Regions from separate parts of the Streptomyces antibioticus genome, predicted to be linked through region 2. Evidence: predicted binding sites of a transcription regulator. Region 2 holds the regulator's gene; the other holds the start of a gene.
The links. Region 2 encodes HspR, which represses chaperone genes until heat shock. Its sites were predicted from a motif close to TTGAGNNNNNNNNNCTCAA; they were not measured.

Region 1 (11,552 bases), 1.1 Mb from region 2:
GGACGCTGCGCAACAAGGAGGGCGGCTTCTTCACGGCCGCCGCGGATCCGGCGGTGGCGGACCGGGCGGTGGCCGGAAGTGTGCCCCGCACGGAGGTCGTCTCGCTGGCCGCGCTGTCCGACGGCGCGACCCGCTGGACGGAGACCTTCCACGAGGGCGACTGGACGTCCCTGTTCACCCTCGTCCGCGAGGACGGCCCCCGCGCCCTCGTGGAGAAGGTGCGGGTGCTTGAGGACGCGGACGCCACGGCCCGGGCCTTTTTGGGGACCGGCAAGACACATGACGACGCGACAGCGGTGTACGTGGACCTGTAGAGGGACCAGTAGATGGACCTGTAGGGAGCGTCAGGCAGGCGGGGGCCGGCGCTACTTCTCCATGCCGCGGTTGAGCTGCTGCAGCAGCCGGGCCAGTTCGGCGACCTCGGTGCGGTCCCAGTCGGAGAAGTTGCGGACGTACCGCGCGCGGCGGGCCTCGCGGACGCGGCCGACCCGGGTGCGGCCCTCCTCGGTGAGGTCGACGAGCCAGGCGCGGCCGTCGGCCGGGTCGGGTTCGCGGGCGACCAGACCGAGCTGTTCCAGGGCGCGGAGCTGACGGGACATGGTGGCCTTGCCGACGCCGATGTACGCGGCGAGTTCGGTGGCGCGCTGCCGGCCGCACTCCTCCAGCCGGACCAGCAGACCGTACGCGGCGGACTCCAGGTCCGGATGGACCTCGCGGGCCATCTCGCCCTGGTTGGCGCGGGCGCGGCGCAGCAGCACCGTCAGTTCCCGCTCCAGGGACAGGAACTCCGTGGACTCGCCGCCCCCGTGTCCCTCGCCGTGTGTGTCCTCGTGCACGTCAGCACCCCTGCTCCGGTTCCCCGTGTCCGTCTGGTCGTCTACCTGCGTAGCTTTCCATGTTCCCGGCCCGGGTCCGGCGAGGACCCGGGCCTCCTGGGAGATCCGGGTCCCGCCGTCCTTCCGGAGGCGTCCGTCACGCCGCCACCGGAACCTCCGGCGCCGCGCCGTTCGCGGCGGGCGCGAGCGCCAGTTCCAGGACCTGGCGGACGTCGGTGACGGCGTGGACGTCCAGCGTGTCGAGGACCTCCGCCGGGACGTCGTCCAGGTCGGGTTCGTTGCGCTTGGGGATGACGACGGTCGTCACCCCGGCGCGGTGGGCGGCGAGCAGCTTCTGCTTGACGCCGCCGATCGGCAGCACCCGGCCGGTCAGGGAGACCTCGCCGGTCATCGCCACGTCCGTGCGGACCAGACGGCCCGACAGCAGCGAGGCGAGGGCCGTCGTCATCGTGACGCCGGCGCTCGGGCCGTCCTTGGGGACCGCGCCCGCCGGGAAGTGGATGTGCACGCCCCGGTCCTTGAGGTCGCCGACCGGCAGCTCCAGCTCCGCGCCGTGCGAGCGCAGGAAGCTCAGCGCGATCTGCGCCGACTCCTTCATCACGTCACCGAGCTGACCGGTCAGGGTCAGTCCCGCCGCGCCGGTCTCCGGGTCGGCCAGCGACGCCTCCACATAGAGGACGTCACCGCCGGCGCCGGTGACCGCGAGGCCCGTGGCCACGCCGGGTACCGCGGTGCGGCGCTCGGCCGGGTCCTGGGCGGACTCGGGCACATGGTGCGGCCGTCCGATCAGCGCGCGCAGATCGGCGTCGGTGACGGTGAACGGCAGCTCCCGCTCGCCCAGTTCGTGCTGGGCCGCGACCTTGCGGAGCAGCCGGGCGACGGTCCGCTCCAGGGTGCGCACGCCCGCCTCGCGGGTGTACTCGCCGGCCAGCTTGCGCAGGGCGCTCTCCTCCAGGACCACTTCCTCCTTGTCCAGGCCGGCCCGTTCGAGCTGGCGCGGGAGGAGGTGGTCGCGGGCGATGACGACCTTCTCGTCCTCGGTGTAGCCGTCGAGGCGGACCAGCTCCATCCGGTCGAGCAGGGCCTCCGGGATCGCCTCCAGGACATTGGCGGTGGCCAGGAAGACGACGTCGGACAGGTCCAGCTCCACCTCCAGGTAGTGGTCCCGGAAGGTGTGGTTCTGCGCCGGGTCGAGGACTTCGAGGAGGGCGGCGGCCGGGTCGCCCCGGTAGTCGGAGCCCACCTTGTCGATCTCGTCCAGCAGGACCACCGGGTTCATCGACCCGGCCTCCTTGATGGCCCGCACGATCCGGCCGGGCAGCGCGCCGACGTACGTACGGCGGTGGCCGCGGATCTCGGCCTCGTCACGGACGCCGCCGAGGGCGACGCGGACGAAGGAGCGGCCCATGGCGTGCGCGACCGACTCGCCGAGGCTGGTCTTGCCGACGCCGGGCGGGCCGACGAGCGCCAGCACGGCACCGCCGCGCCGCCCGCCGACGACACCCAGGCCCCGCTCGCCGCGGCGCTTGCGCACGGCCAGGTACTCGGTGATCCGCTCCTTCACGTCCTCCAGGCCCGCGTGCTCGGCGTCGAGGATCGCCTTGGCGCCCTGGATGTCGTAGGAGTCCTCGGTCCTCTCGTTCCAGGGCAGTTCGAGGACGGTGTCCAGCCAGGTGCGGATCCAGGAGCCCTCGGGCGACTGGTCGGAGGACCGCTCCAGCTTGTCGACCTCCTTGAGGGCGGCCTCGCGGACCTTCTCGGGCAGGTCGGCGGCCTCCACGCGGGAGCGGTAGTCGTCGGACTCCTCGGCGGAGTCCTTGGAGTCGCCGTTCAGCTCGCGCAGCTCCTTGCGGACGGCGTCGAGCTGACGGCGGAGCAGGAACTCGCGCTGCTGCTTGTCGACGCCCTCCTGGACGTCCTTGGCGATGGTCTCGGCGACGTCCTGCTCGGCGAGGTGGTCGCGCAGTTGCCGGGTGGCGAGCTTCAGCCGGGCCACCGGGTCGGCGGTCTCCAGCAGCTCCACCTTCTGTTCGGTGGTCAGGAACGGCGAGTAGCCGGAGTTGTCGGCGAGCGCGGAGACGTCGTCGATGGCCTGGACGCGGTCGACGACCTGCCAGGCGCCGCGCTTGCGCAGCCAGGCGGTGGCGAGCGCCTTGTACTCCTTGACCAGGTCGGTGACGTGCCCCGGCAGGGGCTCCGGCACGCTCTGGTCGATTCGGGTGCCCTCGACCCAGAGCGCGGCGCCCGGGCCGGTCGTCCCGGCCCCGATCTGCACGCGCCCGCGGCCGCGGATCAGCGCGCCCGGGTCGCCGTCGGCCAGCCGGCCGACCTGTTCGACGGTGCCCAGCACGCCGGTGCTCGCGTACGTCCCGTCGATCCGCGGGACCAGCAGCACCCTGGGCTTGCCCGGCTCGGACCGCGCGGCGGCCTGGGCGGCCTCCACCGCGGCGCGCACGTCGGTGTCGTTGAGGTCCAGCGGAACCACCATGCCGGGGAGTACGACCTCGTCATCGAGAGGCAGTACGGGCAGGGTGAGCGATGCGGACGTCGAAGCCATGATCTCCCCTTCGGCAGTCAAGTTGAGCTATGCCGACTCAATGCATGGGAGCCGCGGGATGTTCCCGGGACGTCCGTCCGTTCGCTGTGGGCGATCACCCGGCGATCCCCCAGCGATCTCCGAAGGGGGAGTCACAGCCCGTCCGTCAATGCCGCACAGCTTCTTCACCCCCGCCCGACCAGGACTCTTCGCAATCCGTCAACGTTCCGTCAGAGAAATGCCACGATGGGCCGATGGTGACGCCCTACGACATCCCCGAAGTGCTGGACCGTCGCGAGGGTCCCCACGGCGAGGTGGTGCTGCGCCGGCACGGGACGCTGCTCCAGATCATCGCGAACGGCTGCTTCCTGATGGACACCTCCGACGGCCGCTCCGAACGCCTGCTGGTGGACGCCGCGCTGACCGCCCTGGACGGCCGGGACGCCCCGGAGCTGCTGATCGGCGGGCTGGGCGTCGGATTCTCGCTCGCACACGCCGCGGCCGACCCCCGCTGGGGCGCGGTCACCGTCGTGGAGCGCGAGCGGGCCGTCGTCGACTGGCACCGCGACGGCCCGCTGTCCGCCCTCTCCGCGCGGGCGCTCGCCGACCCGCGCGCGAAGATCGTGGAAGCCGACCTGCTGGACTACGTCAATGAGACATGCGACACGTTCGACGCGCTCTGTCTCGACATCGACAACGGCCCCGGCTGGACCGTCGACGAGGGCAACGACAGCCTCTACTCGGTGGCCGGACTCACGCGCTGCGCAAGGGTGTTGAGACCCGGTGGCGTGCTCGCGGTATGGTCCGCCCAGCCCTCTCCGGAATTCGAGGGAACCTTGGGGAATGCCGGGTTCCAGCAGGTGCGTACCGAAGAGATCCCCGTTGCCCGAGGCGTGCCGGACGTCGTGCACCTCGCGGTCCGACCTGGATAGCAAAGGCGAGGTGACTCCGGGTACGTTTCATGCCTGACGCCGATCATTTACGCGTCAACCGCAGTCATGCGCAGACAAGGGACCACCCCACTGGTTCCGGAAAGCACACTCAGGGGCGGGCGATGGAGCAGACACACACCGCGCACAACGGCACGACGACGGCGACCCAGGGCGCGCAGCGTCGCGTTCTCGTGGTCGAGGACGACCCGACGATCGTCGACGCCATCGCGGCCCGCCTGCGCGCCGAGGGATTCCTCGTGCAAACGGCGGGCGACGGCCCCGCGGCCGTCGACACCGCGGAGGCATGGCAGCCCGATCTGCTGATCCTCGACATCATGCTGCCCGGCTTCGACGGCCTCGAGGTGTGCCGCCGGGTGCAGGCCGCCCGCCCGGTGCCGGTCCTCATGCTCACCGCGCGCGACGACGAGACCGACATGCTGGTCGGGCTCGGCGTGGGCGCCGACGACTACATGACCAAGCCGTTCTCGATGCGCGAGCTGGCCGCGCGCGTGCACGTGCTGCTGCGCCGGGTGGAGCGCGCCGCCATCGCGGCGACCACCCCCCGCAGCGGCATCCTGCGCCTCGGCGAGCTGGAGATCGACCACGCGCAGCGCCGGGTCCGGGTCCGCTCGGAGGACGTGCATCTGACGCCCACCGAGTTCGACCTGCTGGTCTGCCTGGCCAACACCCCGCGCGCGGTGCTCTCCCGCGAGCAGTTGCTGGCGGAGGTCTGGGACTGGGCGGACGCCTCCGGCACCCGCACGGTCGACAGCCACATCAAGGCGCTGCGCCGGAAGATCGGCGCCGAGCGGATCCGCACGGTGCACGGTGTGGGCTACGCGCTGGAGACCCCCACGCCATGAGCGGCGCGGACGGTCCGAGAGACCCCGGGGAGTCCTGGGGGAAAGTGCGCCCGTTCTCGGTGAAGACCAAGCTCGGCGCGCTGGTCGTCGTCTCGGTGCTGATCACCACCGGGCTGTCCGTGATCGCCGTGCACACGAAGACGGAACTCCGCTTCATCACGGTCTTCTCGATGATCGCCACCCTGCTCATCACGCAGTTCGTGGCGCATTCCCTCACCGCTCCGCTGGACGAGATGAACGCGGTCGCCCGCTCGATCTCGCACGGCGACTACACCCGCCGGGTCAGCGAGAACCGCCGCGACGAGCTGGGCGACCTGGCCCAGACGATCAATGTGATGGCGGACGAGCTGGAGGCCCAGGACCGCCAGCGCAAGGAGCTGGTGGCGAACGTCTCGCACGAGCTGCGCACTCCGATCGCCGGACTGCGCGCGGTCCTGGAGAACGTCGTCGACGGCATCGCCGAGGCGGACCCCGAGACCATGCGCACCGCGCTGAAGCAGACCGAGCGCCTCGGCCGGCTGGTGGAGACCCTGCTGGACCTGTCCCGCCTGGACAACGGCGTCGTACCGCTGCGCAAGCGGCGTTTCGAGGTGTGGCCGTATCTGTCGGGGGTGCTGAAGGAGTCCAACATGGTCGCCTCGGCGCGGGCCGCGATGGGGTCGGGCGGCACGCACACGCGTACCGACGTGCATCTGCACCTGGACGTCTCGCCGCCGGAGCTGACGGCGCACGCGGACCCCGAGCGCATCCACCAGGTCGTCGCCAATCTGATCGACAACGCGGTCAAGCACTCCCCGCCGCACGGCCGGGTCACGGTCAAGGCGCGGCGCGGCCCGCTGCCGGAGTCGCTGGAGCTGGAGATCCTGGACGAGGGGCCCGGCATCCCGCGCTCGGAGTGGCACCGCGTGTTCGAGCGGTTCAACCGGGGAGCCGTCCGCCGGCCGCACGGGCCGGGCAGCGACGGCGGTACGGGGCTGGGTCTCGCGATCGCCCGCTGGGCGGTCGATCTGCACGGCGGCCGGATAGGAGTGGCCGAATCCGAGCGGGGTTGCCGGATTCTTGTCACTCTTCCGGGAGAGTCTTCCGTACCAAGTTGACGTAAAGTTGAATGCGGAGCCAGATGATCCACGGCCGTCCGCACGCATGGACACGTGTGATCAGGCACAGAACCGACGGCGCACCGGCGCAGGTCGGCACGGGTCCGCACGCTCGGTGTGCGCGACCTGCGTCAACGCACCCCTTTCGCAGCGCAACCGCGCTTGTTTCCCGCCATTTCCGCCCCCGAAACGCGTGTTCCGATGTGACTTACGCGACGATGGACCGGCCCGGCCTGACCTACGTGCTCTTGGAGGCGTAGCCTTTATTCCCGCTGTCCATCACCTTGTGAAGCGGAAGAGGGCGGTTGCCGCCGTGTCGCCACAGTCCCCCAGTAACGCATCGAGCCTTTCGACCGACGCAGACCAAGCGGGCAAGAACCCCGCTGCCGCGTTCGGAGCCAACGAGTGGCTCGTCGACGAGATCTATCAGCAGTACCTCCAGGACCCGAATTCGGTAGACCGTGCCTGGTGGGACTTCTTCGCCGACTACAAGCCGGGCGCGGCCGCCGCCGCTCCGGCTACGGCGGGTACTGCGGCCGCGGGGGCCGCAGGGACCACCACACCCGCGGCGCCCGCCGCCCCGGCACCCGTGCCGGCCCCGGCCGCCGCGCAGCCCGCCGCCACCCCGGCTCCGGCGCCCGCCGCGAAGGCCCCGGCCCAGGCACCCGCTCCGGCGAAGCCCGCCGTGGCTCCCCGGCCGGCCGCCGCGAAGGCAGCGCCCGCCGCGCAGCCCGCGGCCGCGCCCGAGGGCCCGGAGCTGATCACCCTGCGCGGCCCCGCCGCCGCGGTCGCCAAGAACATGAACGCCTCGCTGGAGCTGCCCACGGCCACGTCCGTGCGCGCGGTCCCGGTGAAGCTGCTGTTCGACAACCGCATCGTGATCAACAACCATCTCAAGCGGGCCCGGGGCGGGAAGATCTCCTTCACGCACCTGATCGGCTTCGCGATGGTGCAGGCCATCAAGGCCATGCCGTCGATGAACTGGCACTACGCGGAGAAGGACGGGAAGCCCACCCTCGTCAAGCCGCCGCACGTCAACTTCGGCCTCGCCATCGACCTGGTGAAGCCCAACGGCGACCGCCAGCTCGTCGTCGCCGGCATCAAGAAGGCCGAGACGCTCAACTTCTTCGAGTTCTGGCAGGCGTACGAGGACATCGTCCGCCGCGCCCGCGACGGCAAGCTGACGATGGACGACTTCACCGGTGTCACGGTCTCCCTGACCAACCCCGGTGGCCTCGGCACCGTCCACTCCGTGCCGCGTCTGATGCCCGGCCAGTCGGTGATCATGGGCGTCGGCTCCATGGACTACCCGGCGGAGTTCCAGGGCACCAGCCAGGACACCCTGAACAAGCTCGGCATCTCCAAGGTCATGACGCTCACGTCGACCTACGACCACCGGGTCATCCAGGGCGCCGCCTCCGGCGAGTTCCTGCGCGTCGTCGCCAACTTCCTGCTCGGCGAGAACGGCTTCTACGACGAGATCTTCGAGGCGCTGCGCATCCCCTACGAGCCGGTCCGCTGGCTCAAGGACATCGACGCCAGCCACGACGACGACGTCACCAAGGCCGCCCGGGTCTTCGAGCTGATCCACTCCTACCGGGTCCGCGGCCATGTCATGGCCGACACCGACCCGCTGGAGTACCGCCAGCGCAAGCACCCCGACCTGGACATCACCGAGCACGGCCTCACCCTGTGGGACCTGGAGCGCGAGTTCGCCGTCGGCGGCTTCGCCGGCAAGTCCCTGATGAAGCTGCGCGACATCCTCGGCGTGCTGCGCGACTCGTACTGCCGCACCACCGGCGTCGAGTTCATGCACATCCAGGACCCCAAGCAGCGCAAGTGGATCCAGGACCGCATCGAGCGCCCGCACACCAAGCCCGAGCGCGAGGAGCAGCTCCGCATCCTGCGCCGGCTGAACGCCGCGGAGGCGTTCGAGACCTTCCTCCAGACGAAGTACGTCGGCCAGAAGCGCTTCTCCCTGGAGGGCGGCGAGTCCGTCATCCCGCTGCTGGACGCGGTCATCGACAGCGCGGCGGAGTCCCGCCTCGACGAGGTCGTCATCGGCATGGCCCACCGCGGCCGGCTGAACGTCCTGGCCAACATCGTCGGGAAGTCGTACGCGCAGATCTTCCGTGAGTTCGAGGGCAACCTCGACCCGAAGTCGATGCACGGCTCCGGCGACGTGAAGTACCACCTGGGCGCCGAGGGCACCTTCACCGGTCTCGACGGCGAGCAGATCAAGGTCTCCCTGGTCGCCAACCCCTCGCATCTGGAGGCGGTGGACCCGGTCCTGGAGGGCGTCGCGCGCGCCAAGCAGGACATCATCAACAAGGGCGGCACGGACTTCACCGTCCTGCCGGTGGCCCTGCACGGCGACGCGGCCTTCGCGGGCCAGGGCGTGGTGGCCGAGACCCTGAACATGTCGCAGCTCCGCGGCTACCGCACCGGCGGCACGGTCCACATCGTCATCAACAACCAGGTCGGCTTCACCGCGGCCCCCGAGTCCTCGCGCTCCTCCATGTACGCGACGGACGTGGCCCGCATGATCGAGGCCCCGATCTTCCACGTGAACGGCGACGACCCGGAGGCCGTGGTCCGCGTCGCGCGGCTCGCCTTCGAGTTCCGCCAGGCGTTCAACAAGGACGTGGTGATCGACCTCATCTGCTACCGCCGCCGCGGTCACAACGAGTCCGACAACCCGGCCTTCACCCAGCCGCTGATGTACGACCTGATCGACAAGAAGCGCTCGGTGCGCAAGCTCTACACCGAGTCCCTCATCGGTCGCGGCGACATCACCCTGGAAGAGGCCGAGCAGGCGCTCCAGGACTACCAGGGCCAGCTCGAGAAGGTCTTCACCGAGGTCCGCGAGGCCACCTCGCAGCCCGCCTCCGGCGAGTCCCACGACCCTCAGGACGGCTTCCCGGTCGCGGTCCCCACCGCGATCTCCGCGGAGACCGTCAAGCGGATCGCCGAGTCCCAGGTCAACGTCCCCGACCACATCACCGCCCACCCGCGGCTGCTTCCGCAGCTCCAGCGCCGGGCCGCGATGGTCGAGGACGGCACCATCGACTGGGGCATGGGCGAGACCCTCGCCGTCGGCTCCCTGCTCCTGGAGGGCGTGCCCGTCCGGCTCGCCGGCCAGGACTCCCAGCGCGGCACCTTCGGCCAGCGGCACGCGGTGATCATCGACCGGGAGACCGGCGAGGAGTTCACCCCGCTGATGTACCTCTCCGAGGACCAGGCGCGGCTGAACGTCTACAACTCGCTGCTCTCCGAGTACGCGGCGATGGGCTTCGAGTACGGCTACTCGCTGGCCCGCCCCGACGCGCTCGTGATGTGGGAGGCGCAGTTCGGCGACTTCGTCAACGGCGCGCAGACCGTCGTCGACGAGTTCATCTCCTCGGCCGAGCAGAAGTGGGGCCAGACCTCCGGCGTCACCCTGCTGCTGCCGCACGGCTACGAGGGCCAGGGCCCGGACCACTCGTCCGCCCGCCCGGAGCGGTTCCTCCAGCTCTGCGCGCAGAACAACATGACGGTGGCCATGCCCACGCTCCCGTCGAACTACTTCCACCTCCTGCGGTGGCAGGTGCACAACCCGCACCACAAGCCGCTGGTCGTCTTCACGCCGAAGTCGATGCTGCGTCTGAAGGCCGCCGCGTCGAAGGCGGAGGAGTTCACGCACGGCGGGTTCCGCCCGGTCATCGGCGACGCCTCGGTCGAGCCGAGCGCCGTCAAGAAGGTCGTCTTCTGCGCGGGCAAGGTCTACTACGACCTGGAGGCCGAGCGGCAGAAGCGCGGCGCCACGGACACGGCGATCATCCGCCTGGAGCGGCTGTACCCGCTGCCCGGCGCCGAGGTCCAGGCCGAGGTCAACAAGTACCCCAACGCCGAGAAGTACCTGTGGGTCCAGGAGGAGCCGGCCAACCAGGGTGCCTGGCCGTTCATCGCCCTGAACCTGATCGACCACCTGGACCTGGCGGTCGGCGCCGACGTCCCGCACGGCGAGCGGCTGCGGCGCATCTCGCGCCCGCACGGCTCGTCCCCGGCCGTCGGTTCCGCCAAGCGCCACCAGGCGGAGCAGGAGCAGCTCGTGCGTGAGGTGTTCGAGGCGTAACCGCCCTCGCGCACGCCGTACGACGGCCGGGCCGCACTCCCTCGACGGGGGTGCGGCCCGGCCGTTTCCGCGCATTTATCCTTGACCCATGTACTTCACCGACCGTGGCATCGAAGAGCTGGAGAAGCGGCGCGGCGAGGAGGAGGTCACCTTCGAGTGGCTCGCCGAGCAGCTCCGGACGTTCGTCGACCTCAACCCGGACTTCGAGGTCCCGGTGGAACGCCTGGCGACCTGGCTGGCACGGCTGGACGACGAGGACGACGAGTAGCACCCGCAGCACCGGAACGACGACAAGGGCGCCCCTGGAGGCGCCCTTCTCGTGTCTACGGCGTCGGCGGCGGGGGTTCCCGACCGGGGTGCCGTCAGTCGCGGGGGCGGCCCAGGTCGTAGGCGAGCCCGAGGAGGCCGTGGGCCAGCAGCAGCGCGCCCGCCGCGATCCAGCCGGCGCTGCGCTTCCGCAGGCCCCAGGCCGTGACCGGGACGGCGGCCGTCACCTGGGCCAGCGCGAGGACGTGCGCGCGGGGTGTGCCGGACCAGGGCAGCCAGGGGCCCAGGGGGCTGTGCTCGACCGCGTTCTCCATGGCGTCGAGTTCGGTGCGGACGGTCTCGCGCCAGCCCCGCCAGTCGATCCGCTGGACGTCGTCCCGCGCGCGTGCGGCGTCGCGGAGGGCGCGGGCCGGGGCGCCGGGGGTGAACCCGGCGGGCAGGGTGAGACCCGCGCGGGTGAGGACGGCGAGCAGTACGCCCACACGCGTGTGGGCGTCGGCCTCGGGGTCCGGGCGCGTCAGCGGCTCCAGGTCCTGGAGGTCGAGGACGGGGTCGAGGCCGAGGCGGGCGGCGAGGGTGTGCAGGGCCTCGTCCTCGCCCTCCGGGGTGCCGTCGGCGAGCCAGCCGTAGCCGACGGGACGGCGGAAACCGGACGCGACGGTGAGCCCGGCCCGCCCGGCGTCCCACCACAGCCCCAGGACGGGCCAGGGGGCGCCGACGGCCAGGGCGGCGGCCCAGCGGGCGAGGACCTCGTCGACGGGGTCGCCAGTGCCGTCGCCCGAGCCTTCGTGGGAGTCGGCGCGGGCCTCGCCGTGCGTCCACGGGGTGCCGTCGGGGACCAGGACGCTCCATTCGGCACCGGCGCCCGTGAGGAGCATGCCGGTGCGCAGGAGGTGGGCCGCGGGGG
Region 2 (11,552 bases):
CATGGCGCCGCGCCACATCGATCTGCGGCCGTTCGCCGTGAACGACGGCGACAGCGTCTGGGTGCTGCCCGGCGGACTCACGCGCGTCGCGCTCCAGGAGGGCAACCTGATCGTCAACTCCAGCCAGGGCGGCGGCTCCAAAGACACCTGGGTGCTCGCCGAGGGCCCCGTCGAGGGCCCCTCCCGCACCGCAGGCGACGGCCCGCCGCCGCCCGTCGTCCCCCGCCAGCTCGGCCCCGACGGCACCCCCGCCCTCGTACCGGAAGGGGCGCGGCAGCAGTGAACGACGTGATCCTCTCCCGTATCGCGGAGGCGCTGACCTGGACCGGCCGGTACGTGGAACGGGCCGACGCCACCGCGCGCATCCTCGACGCCTACCTCCACCGGATGCTGGAGGACCCCTGGCGCGACGAGGACATGGCCTGCCGGTCGCTGTACGCGATCCTCGGCATGGACGCGGGGCCCGCCCCGGTCGACATGCAGCAGGTCCTCGACCAGCTCGCCTTCGACGCCCGCTCCACCGGCGCCATCGAGGGCGCCCTGGGCGCCGCCCGGCTCAACGCCCGCAGCGCCCGTGAGGCGGTCTCCTCGGCCATGTGGGAGTGCCTGAACGCCACCTGGCACGCCCTCGCCGAACAGCGCCGCGCGGCCCGCCGTACCGGCCCCTACGGCTATCTGGAGCTGGTCCGCAGCAGGGCGGCCCTGTTCTTCGGGCTCGCCGACTCCACCATGAGCCGCGACGACAGCTGGCGGTTCGTGGTGCTGGGGCGGAGCCTGGAGCGGGTGGACATGACCGTACGGCTGCTCTCGGTGCGGGTCCTGGACGCCGCGCACGCCCCGGACTGGCCGACCCTGCTGAGCGCGTCCGGCGCCGACGAGGCGTACGCGCGCGTGTACGGCGGTTTCGGCGACACCCCGCGGGTGGCCGAATTCCTGCTCCTGGACCGGGACTTCCCGCGCTCCGCGCTGCACGCCCTGACCACCGCCGAGGAGTGCCTGGCCGCCCTCGGCCGCCCCCGCCAGGACCCGGCGCGCCGCCCCATCGGCCGGCTGCGCACCCGCCTGGAGTACCTCGACACCCACGCCCTGGAAGAACAGCTCCCGCCGCTCCTGAAGGACCTCCAGACCGCCTGCATGGCCTCGGCGGAAGCGGTCGCGGAACGGTTCTTCCCGTACCAGGGGCCCGTCGTGTGGGCCCGGGAAGGAACGTGAGCGCGATGGCCGCCGCCACGACCCGCAGGCTCCGCATCCGGCACACCACCCGTGTCTCCTACGCGCGGGCCGCCGTCTCCTCGCACAACGAGGTCCGGATGACCCCGCTCACCCTGCCGGGGCAGACCACGCTGGACGCCCGGGTGACCGTCCGCCCGGCGGCCACCACCTGGTCGTACTGGGACTACTGGGGCACCCAGGTCACCGCCTTCGAGCTGATCGACCCGCACGCCGATCTCACCATCACGGCCTCCAGCCTGGTGGAGACGGCCCCGCCGGAACCGCTGCCGCCGCCCCTGGACTGGGCCGCGGTGGCCGAACGCACGGCCGGCTCCCGGCTGCTGGAGTTCGCCTCCCCGACGGCCCGTACGACGGTCCCGAAGAAGCTGGTGAAGAAGGCGCGCGGGGCGGCCGCGGGCCTCGATCCGCACGGGGCGGCGGTCGCCGTGTCCGCCCTGGTCGCCGACCGGGTGACCTACCTGCCGGGCGCCACCGGGGTGAACACCTCGGCGGCGGAGGCGTGGCAGCAGGGCGCCGGGGTCTGCCAGGACATCGCGCACCTCACCATCGCCCTGCTGCGCGGCCTGGGCCTGCCCACGCGCTATGTCTCCGGCTATCTCCACCCGGAGCGGGACGCGGAGCTCCACCGTCCGGTGGCCGGCCAGAGCCACGCCTGGATCGAGTACTGGGCGGGCGACTGGCACGGCTACGACCCCACCAACCGCACCCGCGCCGACGAGTCCCATGTGGTCGTCGGCCGGGGGCGGGACTACGACGACGTCACCCCGCACAAGGGCGTCTACCGGGGCGTGGCCGGCGGACCGCCGGACGTGACGGTGGAGTTCACGCGCGTGGCGTGAACTCCACCGGGGACCTCAGGACTACGGGTACTACGGGTACTACGGGTACTGCGGGTGCTGCGGGTGCTGCGGCTACTTCAGGCCGAGGGAGTTGCAGGCCGACTTGTACTTCTCGGTGCAGATGTCCTGCGCCGTGAAGACGCCGTCGGCGATCACGGTGTCCTTGAGGTTGCTCTTCGTCAGGGCGACCACCTGCACCAGCTTCGCCGGGATGTCCTTGTGGGTCGGGCTGTCGACCTTGTCGCGGGTCAGGGCCTCGAACTGGAGGGCGCGGCCCTGGACCTTGGCGACGGCGGCCTCGGCGGCGGCCTCCGCCTCGGCGCGGTAGGGCTTGTAGACCGTCATGTACTGCTCGCCGCTGACGATCCGCTGCACGCCCGGCAGCTCGGCGTCCTGGCCCGTGATGGGCGGCAGGTCGCTGCCGCTCAGACCGGCCGCCTCCAGCGCCTTGATGATGCCGCCGGCCATGGTGTCGTTGGCGGAGTAGACGGCCGCGATGTTGTCCTTGCCGATCTTCCCGATCGCCTCGGTCATGTGCTCCTGGGCCTTCTCCGGGCTCCAGTCGGCGGTGTCGTACTCCGCGGCGATGGTCACCCGGCCGCTCAGCTCGCTGAGCGCGCCCTCCTTGAACTGCGCGGCGTTCGGGTCGGTCGGCGAACCGTTGATCATGACGATCTTGTCGCTGGTGTCGGCGGTGCCGAGGGCCTCGGTGAGGGAACGGCCCTGCACCTCGCCGACCAGCTCGTTGTCGAAGGAGACGTACGCGTCGATCGGGCCCTGCGCGAGACGGTCGTAGGCGATGACCGGGATGTTCGCGTCCTTGGCCTTCTGCACCATCCCCGCGATCTTCTTCGAGTCGACCGCGTCGAGCAGGATGCAGTCGACCTTGTCGTCGATCATCTTCTGCATCTGCTCGTCCTGGACCTTGGCGCTGTTGGCGGCGTTGGCGTACGCCGTCTTGCCCTTGCCGTCGGTGAGCGCGGCGATCTTCTCCTTGATGATCGGGTAGTCGAACTCCGCGTACCGGGTGTTCGTCTTCTCCGGCAGGAGCACGCCGATGGTGACGTCGTTGCTGCGGGTCGGGGTCGCGTCCGCGCTGTCCGAACCGGCGTCGAGCATGCCGCACCCGGCGAGCGAGAGAGTCATCGTGGAGGCGACCACGGCTATGGCGATACGACGCATTCAGGGGCTCACTTCAGGTGCGTTCCGGACATGGGTGCGACATGTTGACCCAGGTGTCAGAAAAGACAACGCGTCGGCGCCCCCACCAGTCAAGCCGTACTACTTAACGAAGTGACAACATCACACTCCGCTTAGCATGTGAAGACGCATGGAGACCGAGCGAAGAGGGTACGCACTTCTCTTTACGGACTCTCCGCGCCGCCGGAAGCGCACGGAAAAGGGGCCCGGAGATCTCTCCGGGCCCCTTTTCCGTGTGTGTATCGCCTCAGTCGGACTGCGGGCGCTTGGGCCGCCACACCACCAGCGCGCTGGTCTGCTGGACCTCCTGGTACGGGACCAGGTCGCGACGGTAGGAGGCGTGGACCGCGGCCTCGCGCTGCTGCATGGCCGCCGCCGCGCCGTCCACGGCCGACTCCAGTTCGGCAACCCGGGACTGGAGCGCGGCGACCTGGTTCTCCAGCTCGATGATGCGCTTGATACCGGCCAGGTTGATGCCCTCGTCCTGCGACAACTGCTGGACGGTGCGCAGCAGCTCGATGTCACGGGCCGAGTAGCGGCGGCCCCGCCCGGCGGTGCGGTCGGGGGAGACCAGCCCCAGGCGGTCGTACTGGCGCAGCGTCTGCGGGTGCAGGCCGGAAAGCTGGGCCGCCACCGAGATGACGTAGACCGGGGTCTCCTCGGTCAGTTCATACGGCCCACGAAAAGTGTCACCGCGTCGACGGCCATCCATCCCTATGCTCCCTTCGCGGCCTCGAACAGGTCCGCCCTCGGATCCTCGTCCGCGGTCGCCTCGCGATACGCCTCGAGCGCGTCACGAGCCTTCCCCGTCAGGTCCTTGGGGACACTCACCTCCACGGTGACCAGAAGGTCGCCGCGGGTGCCGTCCTTGCGGACCGCGCCCTTGCCCCGCGCCCGCATGGTGCGGCCGTTGGGGGTGCCGGGCTGCAGCTTGAGGGTGAGCGACGGGCCGCCCAGGGTGGGCACCCTGATCTCCCCGCCGAGCGCCGCCTCGGTGAACGTCACCGGCACGGTCACCGTGAGGTTGTCCTCCTTGCGGCCGAACACCGGGTGCGCGCCCACATGGACGACGACGTACAGATCGCCGGCCGGGCCGCCGCGCTCGCCCGGCGCGCCCTTGCCGCGCAGCCGGATGCGCTGCCCGTCCGTCACCCCGGCCGGGATGCGGACCTGCATGGTGCGCGAGGACTTGGCGCGGCCGCTGCCCTTGCAGTCCAGGCAGGGGTGCTCGGCGATCAGCCCGCGGCCCTTGCAGTCGGGGCACGGGTCGGTCAGGGAGAAACCGCCCCCCGAGCCCCGGGCCACCTGGCCGGTGCCGACGCAGGTCGGGCACACGCGCGGTGTGCCGTTCTTGTCGCCGGTGCCGGAACACGCCTTGCACGGGGCCTGCGAGGACATCCGCAGCGGGACGGTCGCACCCTCGATGGCCTCGGTGAAGGTCAGGGTGACCTCGGTGTCGATGTCCTGGCCGCGCCGGGGCTGGGTACGGGTCGTGCCCCCTCCGCCGCGGTTGAACAGGCCGCCGAAGACATCGCCGATACCGCCGCCGAAGCCGCCGGCTCCCCCGCCCTGGGGGTTGCCTCCGAAGAGGTCGCCCAGGTCGAAGTTGAAGGAGCCGCCGCCGGCGCCCGGCCCCGGGCGGAAGCCGCCGTTGCCGAAGAGGGCGCGGGCGTCGTCGTACTCCTTGCGCTTCTTGGGGTCACCGAGGACGTCGTTCGCCTCGGAGATCTCCTTGAAGCGCTCCTCCGCCTTGGCGTTGCCCTTGTTGGCGTCCGGGTGGAACTCGCGGGCGAGCTTCCGGTACGCCTTCTTGATCTCGGCCTCGGTGGCGTCCTTGGGGACGCCGAGGACCTTGTAGAAGTCCTTCTCGATGAAGTCCTTGGTGCTCATCCTCGACGTCCCTCCTTCCGTGTCGGTTCAAGCTCAGCCCTCGTCCGGGCCACCGCTCTCCTTGTCGTCGGCCGCGGTCTCGGTCTCCTCCGAGGACTTCACGGTCTGCGCGCCCGGCTGCGGCTCGGCGACGGCCACCCGCGCGGGGCGGATGGTGCGCTCGCCGATGCGGTACCCGGGCTGGAGGATCGCCACGCACGTCGTCTCGGTGACGTCGGGCGCGTACGAGTGCATCAGAGCCTCGTGGATCGTCGGGTCGAAGGGCTCGCCCTCCTTGCCGAACTGCTGGAGGCCCATCTTCGCCGCGGTGGTCTCCAGGGACTCCGCCACCGACTTGAAGCCGCCGACGAGTTCGCCGTGCTCCCGCGCGCGGCCGATGTCGTCGAGCACGGGCAGGAGCTCGGTCAGGAGGTTCGCGATGGCGATCTCCTTGACCGCGATCCGGTCGCGCTCGACCCGGCGGCGGTAGTTCTGGTACTCGGCCTGGAGGCGCTGGAGGTCCGCGGTGCGCTCGCCGAGCGCGGTACGCACCTGGTCCAGCTGGGCCACCAGAGCCGCTGTCTGGTTCGCGTCCCCGGCCGGGGCCGCCCCCTCCGCCGAGGCGGAGGAGGGAGCGGCCGTCGGCTCGGCGTCTTCAGGGGTGGCGCCGGAGGGGACGTCGGGCTTCTCCTCGAAGCCCGGGGTCTCCTCCGTCACGCGGCACCGTCCTTGCGCTCGTCGTCGACGATCTCGGCGTCCACCACGTCGTCGTCGGCCTTCGGGGCCTCGGCGCCGGGGGCGGCCTGACCGGCCTGGGCGTCGGCGTACATGGCCTGGCCGAGCTTCTGGGAGACGGCCGCGACCTTCTCGGTGGCGGTGCGGATCTCGGCGGTGTCCTCGCCCTTGAGCTTCTCCTTCAGCTCGGCGAGAGCGTCCTCGACCTCGGTCTTGATCTCGCCCGGGACCTTGTCCTCGTTGTCCTTGAGGAACTTCTCGGTCTGGTAGACGAGCTGCTCGCCCTGGTTGCGGGCCTCGGCGGCCTCGCGGCGGCGGTGGTCCTCGTCCGCGTACTGCTCGGCCTCCTGGCGCATGCGGTCGACCTCGTCCTTCGGCAGCGAGGAGCCGCCGGTGACGGTCATCTTCTGCTCCTTGCCCGTGCCCAGGTCCTTCGCGGTCACGTGCATGATGCCGTTGGCGTCGATGTCGAAGGAGACCTCGATCTGCGGGACACCGCGCGGGGCCGGCGGCAGACCGGTCAGCTCGAACATCCCGAGCTTCTTGTTGTACGCCGCGATCTCGCGCTCGCCCTGGTAGACCTGGATCTGCACGGACGGCTGGTTGTCCTCGGCGGTGGTGAAGATCTCGGACCGCTTGGTCGGGATCGTCGTGTTCCGCTCGATGAGCTTGGTCATGATGCCGCCCTTGGTCTCGATACCGAGGGACAGCGGGGTGACGTCGAGGAGCAGGACGTCCTTGACCTCGCCCTTGAGGACACCGGCCTGGAGGGACGCGCCGATGGCGACGACCTCGTCCGGGTTGACGCCCTTGTTGGCGTCCTTGCCGCCGGTCAGCTCCTTGACCAGCTCGGCGACGGCCGGCATACGGGTCGAGCCGCCGACCAGGACGACGTGGTCGATCTCCGAGAGGGAGATGCCGGCGTCCTTGATGACGTTGTGGAACGGCGTCTTGCAGCGCTCCAGGAGGTCCGCGGTGAGCTGCTGGAACTGGGCGCGGGTGAGCTTCTCGTCCAGGTGCAGCGGGCCCTCGGCGGACGCCGTGATGTACGGCAGGTTGATCGTGGTCTCGGTGGACGAGGACAGCTCGATCTTCGCCTTCTCGGCGGCCTCGCGCAGGCGCTGGAGCGCCATCTTGTCCTTGGAGAGGTCGACGCCGTGGCCCGCCTGGAACTGCTTCACCAGGTAGTCCATGACGCGCTGGTCCCAGTCGTCACCACCGAGGTGGTTGTCACCGTTGGTGGCCTTCACCTCGACGACGCCGTCACCGATCTCCAGCAGGGACACGTCGAAGGTGCCGCCACCGAGGTCGAAGACCAGGATGATCTGCTCGTCCTTGTCGAGGCCGTACGCCAGGGCGGCGGCGGTCGGCTCGTTGACGATGCGCAGGACGTTCAGGCCCGCGATCTCGCCGGCCTCCTTGGTGGCCTGACGCTCCGAGTCGTTGAAGTACGCGGGGACGGTGATGACCGCGTCGGTCACCTTCTCGCCCAGGTACGCCTCGGCGTCACGCTTCAGCTTCTGCAGGATGAACGCGGACATCTGCTGCGGGTTGAACGGCTTGCCGTCCAGCTCGATCTTCCAGTCGGTGCCCATGTGGCGCTTGACCGAGCGGATGGTCCGGTCCACGTTCGTGACCGCCTGGCGCTTGGCGACCTCGCCGACGAGCACCTCGCCGTTCTTGGCGAAGGCGACGACGGACGGCGTGGTCCTGGCGCCCTCTGCGTTGGTGATGACGGTGGGCTCGCCGCCCTCCAGAACGCTGACGACGGAGTTAGTCGTGCCCAGGTCGATGCCGACCGCACGTGCCATGGTGATCTTCCTCCAACTGACTTGAGTGGAACGGACTCAAGTGTGCACGACGGCTCCCGCCCGGTCAACAGACCTGAGTCGCACGCACTCAACTCTTATCCGTTCCTTACACGCAAGGAGGCGCTGACCTGCGGAGACATCCGCTGTCCATGACGACTGTCACTCGATTCGGGGAGCCGTACGGCGGACTCGGATTGACGGCGCGGGGCGAAGAGGGGCGCCCTGCGGGGGTGAGTACGTGGGTTCTTGCGGGCACGCGTGTGTGCGGTCTCCTTTTCACGGGCACGCGTGTGTGCCGGCGCCTCGGACGCCGCCTCACCACCGCCCCGCGCGCGGGGCGCCTTCCGCGCCGGGACACGCAGCAGGCCCAGGACGGCGGCCAGCGCCCCGCCCGCCACCCACCACACGGCGTACGGCCCGGCCCAGCCGCTGTGCACCAGCGTCCCGACGAGCACCGCCGAGAAGGCCGCCGCGCCGAGCAGCACGGTCGCCCCCTGCGGGGTGATCCCGAGCCGCCGCAGCCGGTGGGCGAGATGGTCCGGGCCGCCGCGCAGCAGGGGCCGTCCGGCCAGCCGCCGCGCCACCACGACCAGGACGGCGTCGGCGCCGGCCACCGCGGTGAGCGCGAACAGCACGCCCGCCCCGACGGCCTCCTCGTAGCCCGCGCGGGCGGTCACGGCCGCCGAGGCGAGCAGAAACCCGGCGAACAGCGATCCGCAGCCGCCGAGCGCCACGCGCGCGGGGGGCCAGTTGTGCATGAGGAAGCCGGTCAGCGCGGCGGCGAGCACACTGAGCAGCACCGCGAGACCGTCCAGGACCTCGAACGCCGCGCACGCGGCCACCCCGAACGCGGTGACCACGCCGACCGTGCCGGCCACGCCGTCCGCGTGGTCCAGGGCCCGGAAGGCGAGCGCGACGAAGGTGATCCAGGCGACGGCCACCGCCCCCGCCCAGGCGCCGGTGTCGCCGTACGGCACGACGAAGGCCGCCGCCACGGCCGTACCGAGGACCAGGAGCCGGGTCCTGAGCCGCCACAGGTCCGCGATCAGCCCGAGCGCGGCGACGGCCGCGGCGGCCAGCACCAGGGCGCCGATGTCCGGGCCGAGCGGGGCGATGCCGGACCAGTCCCCGGCGCCCGCGACCAGACAGGTGGTGACCACCACGGCGACACCCCCGGACAGCGGTACGCGGCGCTGCCGCCGGCGCCGGTCGACGAGCCCGAGACGCAGGGCGGGCGGACGCAGCAGCGCGGCGAGGACGGCGGCGAGGAGCAGGGCGGTGGTGGCGGCGGCGATCCCGTAGAGCACGGATATAAATTAGTCATAAATGTACCAATTTGGTACGAATAACACGAAGAGATCGTGCCCGCCTGATACCCCTTTGACCGCTACGGTGACCGCGTCGGCACCCATGCGAACTGAGGTGACCCTCAGCGATTCAGATCACCCCATGGCCCGCTACAGTGCGACGCGGGTTGGGGGTAGTCTCAGACGGACTGCATAAGTTACCGCTTAGTAATTTCCCTCGCAGGCCCGAGGAGCCCCCTCATGCAACTCGCCGCGATCATCGTGTCGCTGGTCCTGACCGTGGTCGGCGTCGCGCTGCTCGCACGCGCCATCGGTCAGTTCGTCCGGTACTTCAAACTGGGCCAGCCGGTTCCGGCGGGCGCCCGTACGGACAACCCCTACGCGCGCAGTGTGACCCTGGTACGGGAGTTCCTCGGCCACACCCGGATGAACCGCTGGGGCATCGTGGGCTTCGCCCACTGGTTCGTCGCGGTCGGCTTCCTGACCCTGCCGCCGACCCTGGCGCAGGCGTTCGGCCAGCTCTTCCAGGCCGACTGGACGCTTCCGGTGATCGGCGGCTTCCTGCCGTTCGAGCTGTACATCGAGTTCATCGGCGTGATGACGATCCTCGGCATCGCCGTCCTCATCGCGATCCGCCTGCTGAACCTGCCGAGCCGTCCGGGCCGCAAGTCCCGCTTCGCGGGCTCCAAGGCCGGCCAGGCGTACTTCGTCGAGTACGTCATCCTCACCATCGGCCTCGCCATCTACGCGCTGCGCGGCCTCGAGGGCGCGATCCACCACGTAGAGCACTACGAGGCCGCGTACTTCGCCTCGTACCCGCTGGTCCTGGCCTTCAAGGGACTGAGCGTCGGCACGCTCCAGAACCTGATCTACCTCACCGCGATGGTGAAGATCAGCACCTCGTTCATCTGGATGATCGTGGTCTCGCTCAACACCAACATGGGCGTGGCCTGGCACCGCTTCCTGGCGTTCCCGAACATCTGGTTCAAGCGCGAGGCGACCGGCGGCACGGCCCTCGGCGGCCTCCAGCCGATGACCTCCGGCGGCAAGCCGATCGACTTCACCGACCCCGGTGACGACGACGTCTTCGGCGTCTCCCAGGTCGAGCAGTTCTCCTGGAAGGGCCTGCTGGACTTCTCCACCTGCACCGAGTGCGGCCGCTGCCAGTCGCAGTGCCCCGCCTGGAACACCGGCAAGCCGCTCTCCCCCAAGCTGCTGATCATGTCCCTGCGGGACCACGCCCACGCCAAGGCGCCCTACCTGCTCGCGGGTGGCGGCAAGACCATGGAGGGCGAGGAGAAGGCGAGCGAGGAGCAGCTCAAGGACGTTCCCGCCGCCGCCCTGGCCGAGGCCGAGCGCCCCCTCATCGGCACCGCCGAGGAGAACGGCGTCATCGACCCGGACGTCCTGTGGTCCTGCACCACCTGCGGCGCCTGCGTCGAGCAGTGCCCGGTGGACATCGAGCACGTCGACCACATCGTCGACATGCGCCGCTACCAGGTCATGATCGAGTCCGCGTTCCCGTCCGAGGCGGGCACGATGCTCAAGAACCTGGAGAAGAAGGGCAACCCCTGGGGCCTGGCCAAGAAGCAGCGCCTGGAGTGGCTCAAGGAAGTCGACTTCGAGGTGCCGGTCGTCGGCAAGGACATCGAGGACCTGTCCGAGGTCGAGTACCTGTACTGGGTCGGCTGCGCCGGTGCCCTGGAGGACCGGGCCAAGAAGACCACCAAGGCGTTCGCCGAGCTGCTCCACATCGCGGGCGTCAAGTTCGCGATCATGGGCGGCGACGAGAAGTGCACCGGTGACTCCGCCCGCCGCCTCGGCAACGAGCCCCTGTTCCAGGAACTCGGCATGGAGAACGTGGCCGCGCTGAACATGGCCTTCGGCGAGGACGACGAGGACGAGTCGACCAAGAAGCCGAAGTCGGCGAAGAAGATCGTCGCGACCTGCCCGCACTGCCTCAACACGATCGGCAACGAGTACCCGCAGCTCGGCGGCGACTACGAGGTCATCCACCACACCCAGCTTCTCCAGCACCTGGTGGACGAGGGCAAGCTCATCCCGGTCACCCCGGTCGAGGGCATCATCACCTACCACGACCCCTGCTACCTGGGCCGTCACAACAAGATCTACACGCCGCCGCGCGAGATCATGACCGCCGTCCCGGGCCTGCGCCAGCAGGAGATGCACCGCCACAAGGAGCGCGGCTTCTGCTGCGGCGCCGGCGGCGCGCGGATGTGGATGGAGGAGCGGATCGGCAAGCGCATCAACAACGAGCGCGTCGACGAGGCTCTGTCCCTCAACCCGGACATCGTCTCCACCGCCTGCCCGTTCTGCCTGGTCATGCTCACGGACTCCGTGAACGGCAAGAAGAACGACGGCAAGGCCAAGGAGTCCATCCAGGTCGTGGACGTCGCCCAGCTCCTCCTGGAGTCCGTCAAGACCCCGGTCGACGACGAGCCCCCGGCGGGCACGGCGGAGGCGGAGAACGCGCCGGAGCCGGAGCCGGTGAAGTAGGGCGTCGAGGTTCCCCGGGGGTCCCTCAGGGACCCCTTAGG

Region 1: lon (endopeptidase La) is a predicted target of HspR. The motif match lies at 3,416-3,434, and genes of this name have one in related genera.

The regions. Positions count from the first base shown of each region.
Region 1 covers NZ_CM007717.1:5,712,633-5,724,184, reverse strand. Annotated here, with positions in the region: gene AFM16_RS26145 (hypothetical protein) at 1-314, shown strand, start outside; gene AFM16_RS26140 (MarR family winged helix-turn-helix transcriptional regulator) at 366-836, opposite strand; gene lon (endopeptidase La) at 973-3,393, opposite strand; gene AFM16_RS26130 (spermidine synthase family protein) at 3,627-4,304, shown strand; gene AFM16_RS26125 (response regulator transcription factor) at 4,427-5,167, shown strand; gene AFM16_RS26120 (HAMP domain-containing sensor histidine kinase) at 5,164-6,264, shown strand; gene AFM16_RS26115 (multifunctional oxoglutarate decarboxylase/oxoglutarate dehydrogenase thiamine pyrophosphate-binding subunit/dihydrolipoyllysine-residue succinyltransferase subunit) at 6,578-10,378, shown strand; gene AFM16_RS26110 (DUF6104 family protein) at 10,467-10,646, shown strand; gene AFM16_RS26105 (hypothetical protein) at 10,741-11,552, opposite strand, start outside.
Region 2 covers NZ_CM007717.1:4,616,121-4,627,672, reverse strand. Annotated here, with positions in the region: gene AFM16_RS20970 (circularly permuted type 2 ATP-grasp protein) at 1-283, shown strand, start outside; gene AFM16_RS20965 (alpha-E domain-containing protein) at 280-1,212, shown strand; gene AFM16_RS20960 (transglutaminase family protein) at 1,218-2,072, shown strand; gene AFM16_RS20955 (sugar ABC transporter substrate-binding protein) at 2,145-3,254, opposite strand; gene AFM16_RS20950 (heat shock protein transcriptional repressor HspR) at 3,520-3,984, opposite strand; gene dnaJ (molecular chaperone DnaJ) at 3,987-5,162, opposite strand; gene grpE (nucleotide exchange factor GrpE) at 5,196-5,858, opposite strand; gene dnaK (molecular chaperone DnaK) at 5,855-7,687, opposite strand; gene AFM16_RS20930 (MraY family glycosyltransferase) at 7,783-8,994, opposite strand; gene AFM16_RS20925 (heterodisulfide reductase-related iron-sulfur binding cluster) at 9,235-11,511, shown strand.